DNA from 4 places in the Alteromonas sp. DYW1 genome. Region 2 is predicted to be linked to each of the others. Evidence: predicted binding sites of a transcription regulator. Region 2 holds the regulator's gene; each other region holds the start of a gene.
What was found. Region 2 encodes LexA, which represses DNA repair genes until DNA is damaged. Its sites were predicted from a motif close to TACTGTATNNNNATACAGTA; they were not measured.
Positions count from the first base shown of each region.

Region 1: the regulator LexA is predicted to act here: its motif matches at 1,644-1,663, upstream of imuA (translesion DNA synthesis-associated protein ImuA).
Region 3: the regulator LexA is predicted to act here: its motif matches at 1,321-1,340, upstream of recN (DNA repair protein RecN).
Region 4: the regulator LexA is predicted to act here: its motif matches at 1,983-2,002, upstream of uvrD (DNA helicase II).

Region 1 is NZ_CM186038.1:3,803,878-3,807,072, forward strand. Features, by position in the region: gene AC121Z_RS17290 (hypothetical protein) at 1-34, shown strand, start outside; gene AC121Z_RS17295 (hypothetical protein) at 56-241, shown strand; gene AC121Z_RS17300 (hypothetical protein) at 263-685, opposite strand; gene AC121Z_RS17305 (DUF2202 domain-containing protein) at 739-1,419, opposite strand; gene imuA (translesion DNA synthesis-associated protein ImuA) at 1,678-2,364, shown strand; gene AC121Z_RS17315 (Y-family DNA polymerase) at 2,370-3,195, shown strand, end outside.
Region 2 is NZ_CM186038.1:101,715-104,909, reverse strand. Features, by position in the region: gene AC121Z_RS00450 (hypothetical protein) at 1-1,135, opposite strand, end outside; gene lexA (transcriptional repressor LexA) at 1,510-2,136, opposite strand; gene AC121Z_RS00440 (AgmX/PglI C-terminal domain-containing protein) at 2,252-3,195, opposite strand, start outside.
Region 3 is NZ_CM186038.1:2,334,308-2,337,502, forward strand. Features, by position in the region: gene AC121Z_RS10355 (helix-turn-helix domain-containing protein) at 1-1,150, shown strand, start outside; gene recN (DNA repair protein RecN) at 1,347-3,020, shown strand; gene AC121Z_RS10365 (substrate-binding periplasmic protein) at 3,038-3,195, opposite strand, start outside.
Region 4 is NZ_CM186038.1:3,612,969-3,616,163, reverse strand. Features, by position in the region: gene uvrD (DNA helicase II) at 1-1,939, opposite strand, end outside; gene AC121Z_RS16450 (TspO/MBR family protein) at 2,168-2,563, shown strand; gene AC121Z_RS16445 (hypothetical protein) at 2,589-3,195, opposite strand, start outside.

The DNA.
Region 1 (3,195 bases), 130 kb from region 2:
TGGCGTAACTATTCTGGTTGCACAAGCCATGTAGCACCCATTTGATTATTTCCGGTTGGGTTTTGGCGTCGGAGAAGAGCAAATAGGCGGTGCGCATCCACACAATGAAACGCTTTACCGAGCGACTGTCGCTTATGATTTTCAAGTTGGAGATTTTGAAATTGCTCCTGTGCTCAGCCTTGACCGGATTGACAGCGAAACAGCGGTTGTAGCAGGACTTGCGTTTATCTATCCCTTCTAACTGGCGAATTAAAACAGCGTGTCACTCTATTCTGAATGTACGGTGACACGCATTACACGTCGACATAATCGCCACTACTTCTTTTTGAATCAATTTGCTATCGGTTTGCTCTTCTGACAATACTCGCCAATGTAGATCCATTGTTTGACTAATCTGTTTAAACGCTACAGGAAATTGTTTGCCTAGCCCTTGCGGATGATTTTTATGGGTGTACTCAATCAGCGTCTTAACCAAATCATCCGCTGCCTCAGGCTCATCATTCATATCTGCGACTTGAATAGCCGTTAGCGTTTCCAGCATTCTACGCATACGCTCTAATACAAAAGCCTTTTGCTCTGCACTGAGCTCTATCGTTATCCGCGTATCCAATACTTGCGATTGAGGTTGTTCTTCAGCCAAATTTACGTGCGAAAATATCAGGAATATTAGTATAAAAAATCTCATTGATTTGCTCCTACATCACTAAATCACATCGGGCGAAATACAAGATGCACTGATTAACCCCGTTCAATTGGCGAATTCACGATTTGATCAAATTCAGCCTGACTCAGATAAACCGGCGTATAACTCCCAACATTGGCTTGAATTTGTTTGTAGAAAGAGCGCAAATGATTACGCGATCCTTTTTGCAGGTTGTCATACACCAATATGATATCGGCGTTGTCTACCACATCTTGGCTCAGCCGTTCGATATCGTAAATATCCAATTCTTCAATAAGCGCGCCCACGTACAAGCCCTCCAAATATGACACCTCACCTCTCTCGGTTAAGGTGTCATATAAATAGCTAAATTCTGCATTCGCAAACACGCCGACGGTGCTATCTATTACGGGATCAACTAGGCTGTAACGATCGAGCAGCAATTTAACTGCATCGGTGTGAGTTTGTTCGCTTACGGCTATATTGGTAAAGATATCCACGCCATGAACATCATAAAGTGTGGCATATACATCATGCGCAAGCTTTTCTTCTTCTCGCATCATGAGTAAACCTTCAATTTCAATTGCACTTAAATCGCCGACAGGGTATTTATTCAATTCCGTATTGAGCTGAGGAATATCAAAAGGTGTCGCACCGTTTTCTGCTACATTCGGACCTTGATAGTCTGTATCACCATTGCATGCTGAGAGTAGAAAAATAAAGGATGCAGCTGCACAACCGGCTTTGAGTAAATTCATAACATTCTCCGAGTCTATAAAACACGTTCAAATTGATCACGTGCACTTATGACTTTGCAGAAAGAATGCCAAGAAAAAGGGGAGTATTTAGTCCAAATAACGTGTATTTAAACGTTCTCATGACAAATATGACATTGTCGTATGTTTGTTGTGACACAACTGGCAATCCGCGACTTCACCTTGCTTGTCACAATATTTACTTGCGCAAAAACATTTACCCACTATACTGTACAAACATACAGTATTTGTTTTGTATTTATGTCTGCTTTAATTACTCATCTAAAAAACAAGCAACTGTTATGGCAAGCATCACATGCCAGCCAAACAGCTGCCGCTAAGTTATCTACTGGTATCAGCACCTTAGATAATGCGCTGCACGGCGGCTTTCCGAAGCACGGTGTAGTACGCATCAACAGCACTATGAGCATTGGTGAATTACGCCTATGCATGCCGGTCCTTCAGGCTCAGCAAGAAGATTTACGCCAACTCTTTTTTATTTCTCCACCAGCCGCGGTCAATGCTGAAATGTTAGCCGAATATGGAATTGATTTAGCGCGGACATTCTTTATCTCACCGGCTGAACCCGCGGATGTATTGTGGGCCTGTGAGCAATGTTTGAAAAGTGGTGTTTGCCATACGGCAGTGTTGTGGTGTAACCAGCTTTCAATTAGCCAAGCGAAGCGCTTACAGGTAGCAGCTGAGCAAAGTCAGAGTTTGCTGTTGTTATTGCAATACAATCAGCAAATACAACCTTTACCCATCAGTTTATCTATGCGTGTTAGTCGGGCTAAGCAATATCTGCACATAGACATTGATAAACAACGCGGTGGCTGGCCAGTATCCGGATTACAAGTCGAACATACGCTCGGTAGTGTGCAACAACGCTATCAAGCTATAACCGCCAACAGTATGGATAATGTTGTTCATTTATATGCACAACAGTAAAGTATATGCAGGGGTTGTGGTTATATGTGCACTTCAATGCGCTACAGTTAAGTAGCGTTGTTGATCATGACGGCTTACCAGCACTCGATGCCCAACAACCCATCGCGATTTATGATGCGCAAAATAATCAACTCTGTCAGCTAAATACAGCCGCACAACAGCAAGGCTTAAGTCGTGGACAAGGCCTTGCGTCAGCCAGTGCTCTTTGCGCAGAACTCTGCATTATCGAGTATGACAGCAAATGTGAAAGCCAGCGTCTGAGCGAAATCGCAGAGCATTTATACGGCATTACCGCAGACATCGCATTAGATAACCCCGATGGCTTGTTTTTACGCGCCGATAATATGCTTAAGCTCTATGACAGTTTGAGCTGCTATTGGCAAACCATTCAGTCATTGCTCAGCAACTATGCTTATAACTACGCCAGCGCCCACTCAATGAGTGCAGCAAAAGTACTCGCCTACGCTCAATATAACCATATAAGCGATGCTCCGCAGGAATGGAAGCAAGCTCTAAGGCGTTGTTCTTTAAGGCACAGTAATCTCACTGATAAACAACTCCAAACCCTCAAGCGAGTGGGCATTACCTCATTTGATGATCTGTTTAAGCAACCGGTTAGCGCTCTCGCGGCCCGCTTTGACGGCCCCTTACTACGCTACCTTAGCGAGCTCAAAGGTGAACGTTTTGAACGGCTTCCGCTGTTTAGACCAGCCCGTCAGTTTCATAAACACTCAGAATTTTTGTATGAAATTACCCTCAGCGAACGCTTATTAAAACCGCTAGAATCATTGCTGATGTCACTTGAACGTTATCTTATTCAACGTGCACTCG
Region 2 (3,195 bases):
CAAAGTCCATTTGCTTCAACCTCTCATTCAACCACGCGGTATACTCAAGCTCGCTTTGTTGTTTCAATTGCTGGAGATGAGCCGACAATTGCTGACCGATGTTCGCTATCTCAGTTTGAATGGCTAGTTGTTGACGCAAGGACGCTAACTCTGCTTGCGCATTCTGTGCTTGCTGGTGCAAATCCAGTCTGCGTGTAATCCATTCCTGCTTAAGGGTTTGCTGCATTATTTGCCACTCTGTCGTAGTTTGAATGTTGGTATTCCCAGCGACAGTGAGGGGAATACCAACTGAGATCCCTAACTGGTTTTCACGTAACCCAGCTGTATTGATTTGCTTGAGTAAGAAACCCAACCGCCACGTATGCGCGGAGGATTGGGTAAGCTCTGTGGCCTTGCGACCAAGCTCATAACGCAGGGTAGCAAGCGCTAAACTTGGATGGACTTCAATATTTTCAAGCGGGGGTAGATCTTCGATGTACGTTTGAGGAAGCTGTGAAGTGCCAAACGATTCATGATAACGAGCTAACACCCGCTGTAAATCATGCTCGGCAGCGATTAGGCTTTGCTCTAGCTGCAATTGTTGTTGCTGCCATTGCAGGTACACAAAACTCGAAATTTCCCTGCTGTCATGGCGTTGCTTGAGTTGATCGCCATACTCTCGAATCCAGGCCAGTTTGTCTCGTTGGTGAGCAAGCTCATGCTCAGCTAACACTCGCTCCCATACGATCTGGCGCACAATACCTGCGTAGAACAGATCTTGCTGTCTGGATATCGCCCGATTGATCTGCGCCGAAACGTCACTGAACTCATCTTGCAATCTTACCGTCGTTAAGGAGTTTAATTCCATGTTTAACGCGACTTCTAGCTCATCCGTTCCTAACGCAGTGTCTGATTGCAAAGCGGTAATATCAAGCATTAAGGGACTCGCGAGCCAACGTCGAACATCTTCAGCATATTGGCGTTGCATAACAATAGGATCTGCCGTCGCATTGAGACGGTCTTCTGCACTCTTTTGCAATTGTTGCAATGTCAATGTGTCGTCTGCCCAACTTGCTGCGCAAAACAAGGCCAGAATAAATAGGGAACGACTAACAAAACCACTTTGACAGCGTTGTAAGAATAAAGACTTGGTCATCACACACATTCTTCTCTTTAGGAATGCCCTCATAGTGCAATCAAATGCCAGCATAAGCCATTGGACAAATGTCTCATGCCATTATATGTGACTGTTTTATATGGATTTTTATTTCTTGCTCGGTATGCGGAGAGCTTCTAGTGACATGCGGTACAGGGCTTCTGTCGATAACGATTGAGCGATTGGTTGGGATAACGTGTCAGTGATTATTTTAAAAAGAGTGCAACCACACCATAATAAACACTATTAATAGGGAGAAGCAGTGAGAGATAAAAAAACAATAAAGCCATGCTACAGGTGCGGCATATAAATAATAGTATGAGCGATAGTGCCTTATGCATCTAACGCTCGTTAACTATCTATTTATCGGCAAATTACATCCAATCAGTATTCCGGATGACCCCTACTGCAATTCCCTCAATTGAGAACGGCTGTGATGCTAGATCAACTTTTATCGGTTTGAATTCGTCGTTTTCGGCGTGCAATAAAACCTCTCGCCCGCGCTTCTCCAAACGCTTCACTGTTACATCTTCGTCAACGCGCGCGACGACAACTTGACCGTTGTGAACATCTGTTGTGCGATGCACGGCAAGCAAATCGCCGTCCAAGATCCCGATGTCCTTCATACTCATACCGTTAACACGCAGTAAAAAGTCAGCTTGTGGGTGAAATAAAGCGGGATCTACTTTGTAATGAGATTCCACATGTTCCTGCGCCAAAATAGGCTCACCTGCCGCTACACGACCAATTAAGGGCAATCCCAACTCCTCTTCAAAGCTGTCGTCTAATGGAATATTGAGCTTTATACCGCGTGATGTACCCGGCAGGATTTCGATCACGCCTTTACGTGCCAATGCTTTGAGATGCTCTTCGGCTGCATTAGCCGACTTAAACCCTAACTCGCGGGCAATTTCAGCACGCGTGGGCGGCATGCCCGTATCTGCCATTGTGGATTTTATAAGGGTGAGGACTTCTTCTTGTCGTTGAGTTAGTGGACGCATAAACAGCCTGTTTTTCTATACAGTTAACTGTGAGTATATACAGTTAAACAGAGTATACAAGCAGTTTAAAACAATTTGGACGGGCACTCCGCCCGTCCAGATAGGAGCAAATCAACTAGAACGGTAAAAAATTATAGGTATATTCGATTTCCGTCGTTGTCACATCTTGCGCTCCAAAACTGATTAAGCGTATGCGTGCAATTAGACGCTGAATAAGATCGTCTGAGGCCAAATCTGTACCCACCAGTTCGACACTAGAAAGCACCCCAGAGGGCTGAATGGTTAAACGGATTGTAAGCTTACCCTGTAGTTCCGGCTCAGACCGTAACGCGCGACGATACAGGGAATAGAGTCCACCATCATTCTGCGCGAGGGTGCGGCGAATTGATTCAACGCTGCGATCACCTTTAACTTCCGGCGCTTTATTAATTTGTTGTTTTGCTAACGCTGCCGATCCTTCGGTAGGCGCATCAAACTCGGTGGTCTTACGTTCTGCTAAAGTGCCCCGAGCACCCGCGGTCTTGGATAGATTCGCGGTATTTAAGTTACCGCTATCCGTTGCCAATGATTGACCAATCAATTTACGGCTGGTATCTGCTTGTGCACCGGCTCCCTCAGTCAATTCTGAATCAGCCATATTCTGCAAACTCAATGACTCGCGCAAACTTGCCAAGTCATCGGTAAAATTCATCACACCGGCTTTTGCGGCGGTTTCTTTGGCCACTTGCAGTTTCTCTTCTTGGGAAGGCTCAACTACAACCGGTTTAGCTGCAACGGCCTCTTCTATCGGCTCTGGTGGTGGAATTTCTTCCGGTTCAGGAATGTCCTCCTCCGGTTGCTCAATAACTGTTTCCGGCGCAATCGGTTCAGGCTCAGGTAACTCAATCGGTGCTGGTGGCTCAGCCACAATCAACTTGGCGAGTTGCGGTGGAAGTTTGGCTTTCTCTTCGCGGCTTTGTTCCGGTAACTGGGTAAGTCCAATCGCCACAGCGAATATCAACGTCAGCCCAACCACACCGGCAACAATGCGCAGAAAACGACGGTTTTCTTGTTCACCAC
Region 3 (3,195 bases), 1.6 Mb from region 2:
TAGTCATGCCTTGATGCTATGCGCGTCATTGTGGCAGCGTGCTGCTGCAACTTCACCGGGTCGAATACTGGCGCTTATAGCGGCAGTGATTGGTTATAAATTGTATGAAGGCGGCGCCTTATACTCGGGTCTATATATTTACCTGTCGCATAGTATGGGTTTGATACCAGGAATGGTGCTGTGGATAGGTCCGATGCTGTGGTTATACGTTAATGCATTAATGGGTAACCCTGTGCGTAAACCCTACGTGTTGGTCTTGCACTTTGTTCCAGCGATCGCGTTATGGTTATACAACTTTCCATCAGTAGTAGTCGGATCTGAAGCCAAAATCGCAATGTGGAAAATAGAAGCTGAGCATGACGGCCCTAGCAGTTTGCCACTCGTTTTCGTGGTTTTATTTTTAAGCATTAAAGTACACCTTTCGACATACCTGTTTCTTTCTTGGCGTAAAATCAATTTATTCGTGTCAGCAGCATCAAACCTGCGCTCTGATAATAGTCAATATGTGGTGCAGAGCTTTAAGTGGCTTGTTGTGGCCTTTTTTGGGCTAGAACTTGTTTGGGTCAGCTTATTTGTAGCCCAACAGTTTTGGGGTATTGGTACATTGTCGATGGTAAGCGATGTTTGGCTATTATTTGTTGCAACCATGGTAATTAGCATCGCTTACATCGGCTTACAACGCCCTGATCTGGTGTTTAGCCAAGAAGAACAAAAGATTGCTCAACAGTATCAAGTAAATGCACCCAACACACCAGTTGCAACGGATAACGTGAAATATTTTCACTCAGCCTTGCCAGAAACCGCAGCTGAGATGATGGCAAAAGAAGTTGAACAGTTAATCAATCAGCAGCAGCTATATTTAAATGACAGCCTCAGCTTAACCGACTTAGCCAAAGCGTCAGGGATCAAAGCCCACACTTTGTCGCAAGTCATCAATCAAACCATGAAAACTAACTTCTATAAGTTAATTAATACCTTCAGAGTGCAACATGCCATCGAATTAATTGACGATGACAAGCTGAACTGGACCTTAGAGCGCATCGCATTTGAGTCAGGTTTCAATAACCGCGTAACCTTTAGCAAAGCGTTTAAGGAGATCATGGGTTCCACCCCATCTGCCTACAAGAAACAGCAAGCGGCAGTGGGGTAACCATTTCCATCGGATCAGTTTAGTGGTTAAGCGTGTTATGTGCGCACGCGACACTTTATCGATAAGAAAAAACCAAGACCATTCACCGTTTAGATAAAGCCAGGGTATAAATTACAACAATCCTGATAAAATTACTTTACCAACACCCCTACACTGTATATATTTACACATACTGTATGGATATATAGGTGTCTGTATGCTTTCACATTTATCAATTAAGAACTTTGCTGTCGTTAAACACATCGAAATCAAGTTAAAGCAAGGCTTGAGTGCCATTACCGGTGAAACAGGTGCGGGGAAATCCATTGGCATCGATGCGCTGTCATTATGTATTGGTGAACGTGCCGACGCAGGCATGGTCCGAAGTGGCGCTGATAAGGCCGAGATCCTAGCCCATTTCGATATTGCTAAAAACGTCAAAGCTCAAGCCTGGCTCAACGAGCACGAATTGTTTGAAGAAGACACCTGTTTTATTCGCCGTGTCATTTCAGCAGAAGGACGCTCAAAGGCGTTTATTAACGGTACCCCGGTATCACTGCAACAACTAAAACAGCTTGGCCCCTTATTATTGACTATCCATGGCCAAAACAGTCATCAACAATTGTTAAAACCTGCGGTTCAGCGACAGCTCCTTGATGCATTTGCAGACAATCATGAACTGTTAGCAAAGACGCATAATGCCTACAAACAATATCTGCAGACCCTACAGCGCCTTGAGATGTTGCAGACGCAAGCCCAAACACGTAATGACCGTAAGCACTTATTGAGCTATCAAGTCTCTGAATTAGATGAATTTTCTCTCGGAGAACACGAATTTAGCGAGCTTGAAATTGAATACAAACGCTTATCAAATAGTCAAAGTCTGCTCGAACAAAGTCAGTTGAGTTTTCATCGCCTGTACGATGATGAACGCTTTTCTGCCTGCGCTGCAATCCAGCAGAGTATCGATAGCCTTAGCGATTTATGTGAGAGTGATGCCCAGTTAACGCCGATTGTGAACTTATTGACTGAAGCCAATATTCAAGTTGAAGAAGCCGCGCGAGAATTACGCCAGTATTGTGATGATTTAGATATTGATCCGATGCGCATGCAGCAGGTTGAGCAGCGCTACGATAAAGCCAATGAACTGGCACGCAAGCATGGTGTCATGCCGGAGATGCTGTATTGTCACTATCAAAATTTACTCCAAGAACTGAATTCGATTAATCAAGCAGACGATGAACTAGACGGTATACAAAGTGAACTTGCTAATTTACAGCAAGCCGCGATTGAGCATTGCCAGCAGTTATCAGAACAGCGGCAGTTGGCAGCTCCCATGCTGGCTAAGCAATTAGAACAATCCATCCAACGGATGAATATGCCGCACGCCAAAATCACAATTGCAATAACTAACAACCCTGAAAAATTATCGGCTACGGGTTTTGACGATATCCAATTACTGATCGCAACCAACCCTGGTCAAGCTGCTGATAGCTTGGAGAAAGTCGTTTCTGGTGGCGAATTAGCGCGTATTGCTCTTGCCATGCATGCTATAGCAGCAGATAAGGAGCAATCACCCACCTTATTATTTGATGAAATTGATACCGGGATCAGCGGGCCTACCGCTAGTATTGTTGGGCAACTCTTACGGCGTATGGGCAAGCAGGCCCAAGTGATGTGTGTTACCCACTTACCTCAGGTAGCTGCCCAAGCACACCAACAATTATATGTAAGCAAAAACGCCGACGTCGCAGCGAACTCAACAGAAACCGCGATTACTGAACTAGAAAATGAGCAACGCGTTGCCGAGTTAGCTCGCTTGCTGGCCGGGGACACGGTTACTGAAAGTGCTATTTCCAATGCCCGTTCATTGCTAGCGGCGGTAGCATAAGAGTTAGTGCAACCACATCACTTAGGCCAATATTCAAATTGGCCATATTTTTTTAACAGGCCATGATACAACGTCTCGCGGGCATCCGTAGAGTGTGACCAGATTTGCTCTGCATAATCTGGATAGTCTTGATAGAACTGCTCTGAAATCATTATGTAATAGGGTTTTGTGGTCA
Region 4 (3,195 bases), 330 kb from region 2:
GCAAGCGAACTTCTTCTAAACAGGCCTGCGGCATTTCTTTAATAAATCGTGATCGGGTGTGGTATTTGTCTTGGCCATAAACCCGACGGCTTTCTGCATAGGTTATATAAAGCTTTTGCATTGCTCGCGTCATGCCGACGTAACAGAGTCGACGCTCTTCTTCGAGTCGACCTGGCTCATCATGGCTTTGTTGACTGGGAAACATGCCTTCTTCAACGCCAGCCAAGAACACCATTGGAAATTCAAGTCCTTTAGCGGTGTGAATCGTCATCATTTGCACAGCGTCTTGGTGGCTATCCGCTTGTGCTTCACCCGCTTCAAGAGACGCATGCGCTAAAAAGGCATCTAACATTGTCATATTCTCGACATCATCAGGCATTTCAAAAGCTTTACACGCAGAAACTAGCTCTTCTAAGTTTTCAATGCGTGATTGTGCTTTTTCCCCTTTCTCTGCTTGATACATTGCAAACAAGCCTGAACGTCTAATGGCAATGTCGGCTTGCTTTTCTAGCGGTTCGTCCAGCGTTGCAGCTTTAAGCGATAGGATCAAATCAATAAAGCTCTGCAATGCTGTTGCTGCGCGCCCAGAAAGGCGTTTTTCGGCCAATAGCGTTAAACTGGTCTGCCACATCGATTGATCCAGCGAGCGGGCACTTTCACGGATCTGTGCAAGCGTGCGTTCGCCGATACCACGGGTAGGCGTGTTCACTACCCGTTCAAAGGCCGCATCGTCTAATGGCTGATTGATCATGCGCAGATAGCCTAAAGCATCTTTTACCTCTTGGCGCTCGAAAAAGCGCAGCCCGCCATAGATACGATAGGCGATTGATTGATGCAGTAAGGCTTCTTCGAGTACCCGCGATTGAGCATTATTACGATACAAAATCGCGCAGTCGCTCAAGGCATTACCATAATCATTCCAACGCTTAATCTGAGAAACAATGAATCGGGCTTCATCCATCTCATTGAAGCCAGCATAGAGTGAGATGAGTTCGCCTTCCTCGCCTTCGGTCCAAAGCTCCTTGCCTAAGCGGCCTTGATTGTGATCGATGACTGCATTTGCGGCTTTCAGTATGGTAGCGGTGGAACGGTAGTTTTGCTCCAGTCGAATGGTGTTTGCGCCAGCAAAGTCGCGTAAGAAATATTGGATATTATTGACATTAGCACCACGCCATCCGTAGATTGATTGATCATCGTCACCAACAATCATCATATTGTTATCACCGCTGGCCAAGAGTTTTAGCCAGGCGTATTGAATGTTGTTTGTATCTTGGAACTCATCCACCAATATTGCTCTGAAACGACGCTGATAATGAGCCAATAAAGTCGGATGGTTCAACCATAATTCGTGTGCTCGCAGCAATAATTCAGCAAAATCGACCAGTCCCGCCCGGTCACACGTTTGTTGATACACTGTGTAGATTTCACGCATTTTGATCTGGGTAGGATCATTGTGTGTTTCGATATGCTGAGGACGCAAACCCTCGTCTTTATTGCCATTGATAAACCACTGGATCTGCTTTGGTGGGTAATGCTTTTCATCCAGATTCATACTCTTCAGCACGCGTCGAACGAGTCGGTATTGATCATCAGAATCGAGGATTTGAAAACTCTGTGGCAGGCGGGCTTCCTCATAATGGCTGCGTAACAATCGATGCGCCAGACCATGAAAGGTCCCAATCCACATGGTATGTAATGATTGCCCCATTAAATTTTCAATCCGCCCGCGCATTTCTCTGGCTGCTTTATTGGTAAATGTCACGGCCAGTATGCTGTGTGGAGCAATGTGTTCGACTTCCATTAACCACGCGATACGATGCACTAGTACGCGGGTTTTACCACTGCCTGCACCAGCCAAAACTAGCATGTCGGAAGGCGGGGCAGCGACCGCGTCGCGCTGTTTGTCATTCAAATCATCGAGTAATCGAGAAACGTCCATAGTACTGCAGAGTGGTTAAATCAAATCGCGAGTATACCAGTTTATCTGTGAATTTATACAGCGGTTAACAAAAGCAGTGTTATCGCAAAATGTCGTTTTAGCTGAAATTTTCAAAGCTTGATTATCGACTTGCCACATCAGAGGGTGTGCTTTTTTTGCGTACTAAATGATCTGTAGCTACGACCTAAAGGTAACCATTGTCAGAAAACTTTTAATTGAATAAACCCTATGCAATTTCGTGAATGGTATGATGCGTTGGCTAAGCCAGAATGGACGCCTGATCCAGCGTTTATTGGACTGATGTGGCAAATTCTATACCCCATTATCATCGTCACCTTTGCATGGGTCTTTATACAAGTTTGGCGCAAGCAGTATCCCAAAAGCTTAGCATTACCCTTCGTTATAAACTTGATCGCAAATCTAATTTTTACGCCTATTCAGTTTGGATTGCGCAATCTTGAGCTGGCGACGCTTGATATTTTTATCGTATGGGGCACGATTGTTTGGATGATTGTTGCGGTGTGGCGACATAACCAATGGATTGCTCTTGCCCAGTTGCCTTACTTCACCTGGGTTTCGGTGGCTACGGTATTACAAACCATGATTATGGTCATGAACTGGTAGCGCTAAAGTCTGGCTCAGTAGCGACTTAATAGTCGCAGGGGGGATGATTGGCAAGCGCGTACGTAGCTACTTGCCGCAGTAATTCCTGAGTTGCTGGCGCAATATCAAGATGTGGTACCGTTAGTAATAGGTCAGCGGGAAATTCAGTGATAACTTCAAATAAAACCAGCGCGGTTAAGAAACTGCCAGCGAGTGCTGCGTGGTTGCCATCCGCAGCATGTAGTTCGAGTTCGGGGTTGATTTCCAACGCGCGTTCCCATGCATAGCCGATGGGGGCGACACATGCGCCACTTTGGGCTGCAATTTGTGCATGAATATTATGGATATAATCGGTTTCAGCGGCTCTTCCCGCTTGTGCCCACTCAGGGAACATGATTGGCTTGGCCGCACCACTAAGTGCCAGTTGTGCCAAGTAAAGTGCCCCATTGATAGGGTATTCATTCTGGAAGCTTTGGGAGTATTTTTGCGCTTGTAGAATTACATGCGTCCACGGCTCAGCTGCCAACGCTGCTAGCGTTTGCGCGGATCCCGCGTGTTCACTTAGAAACTGAAATTGGGGAACACGAAAGACGTAGCTGCTGTCCGGTCCGAAGTGCTGTTCAATCAGCATTTTTAACAGGTTAGGTAAGTTA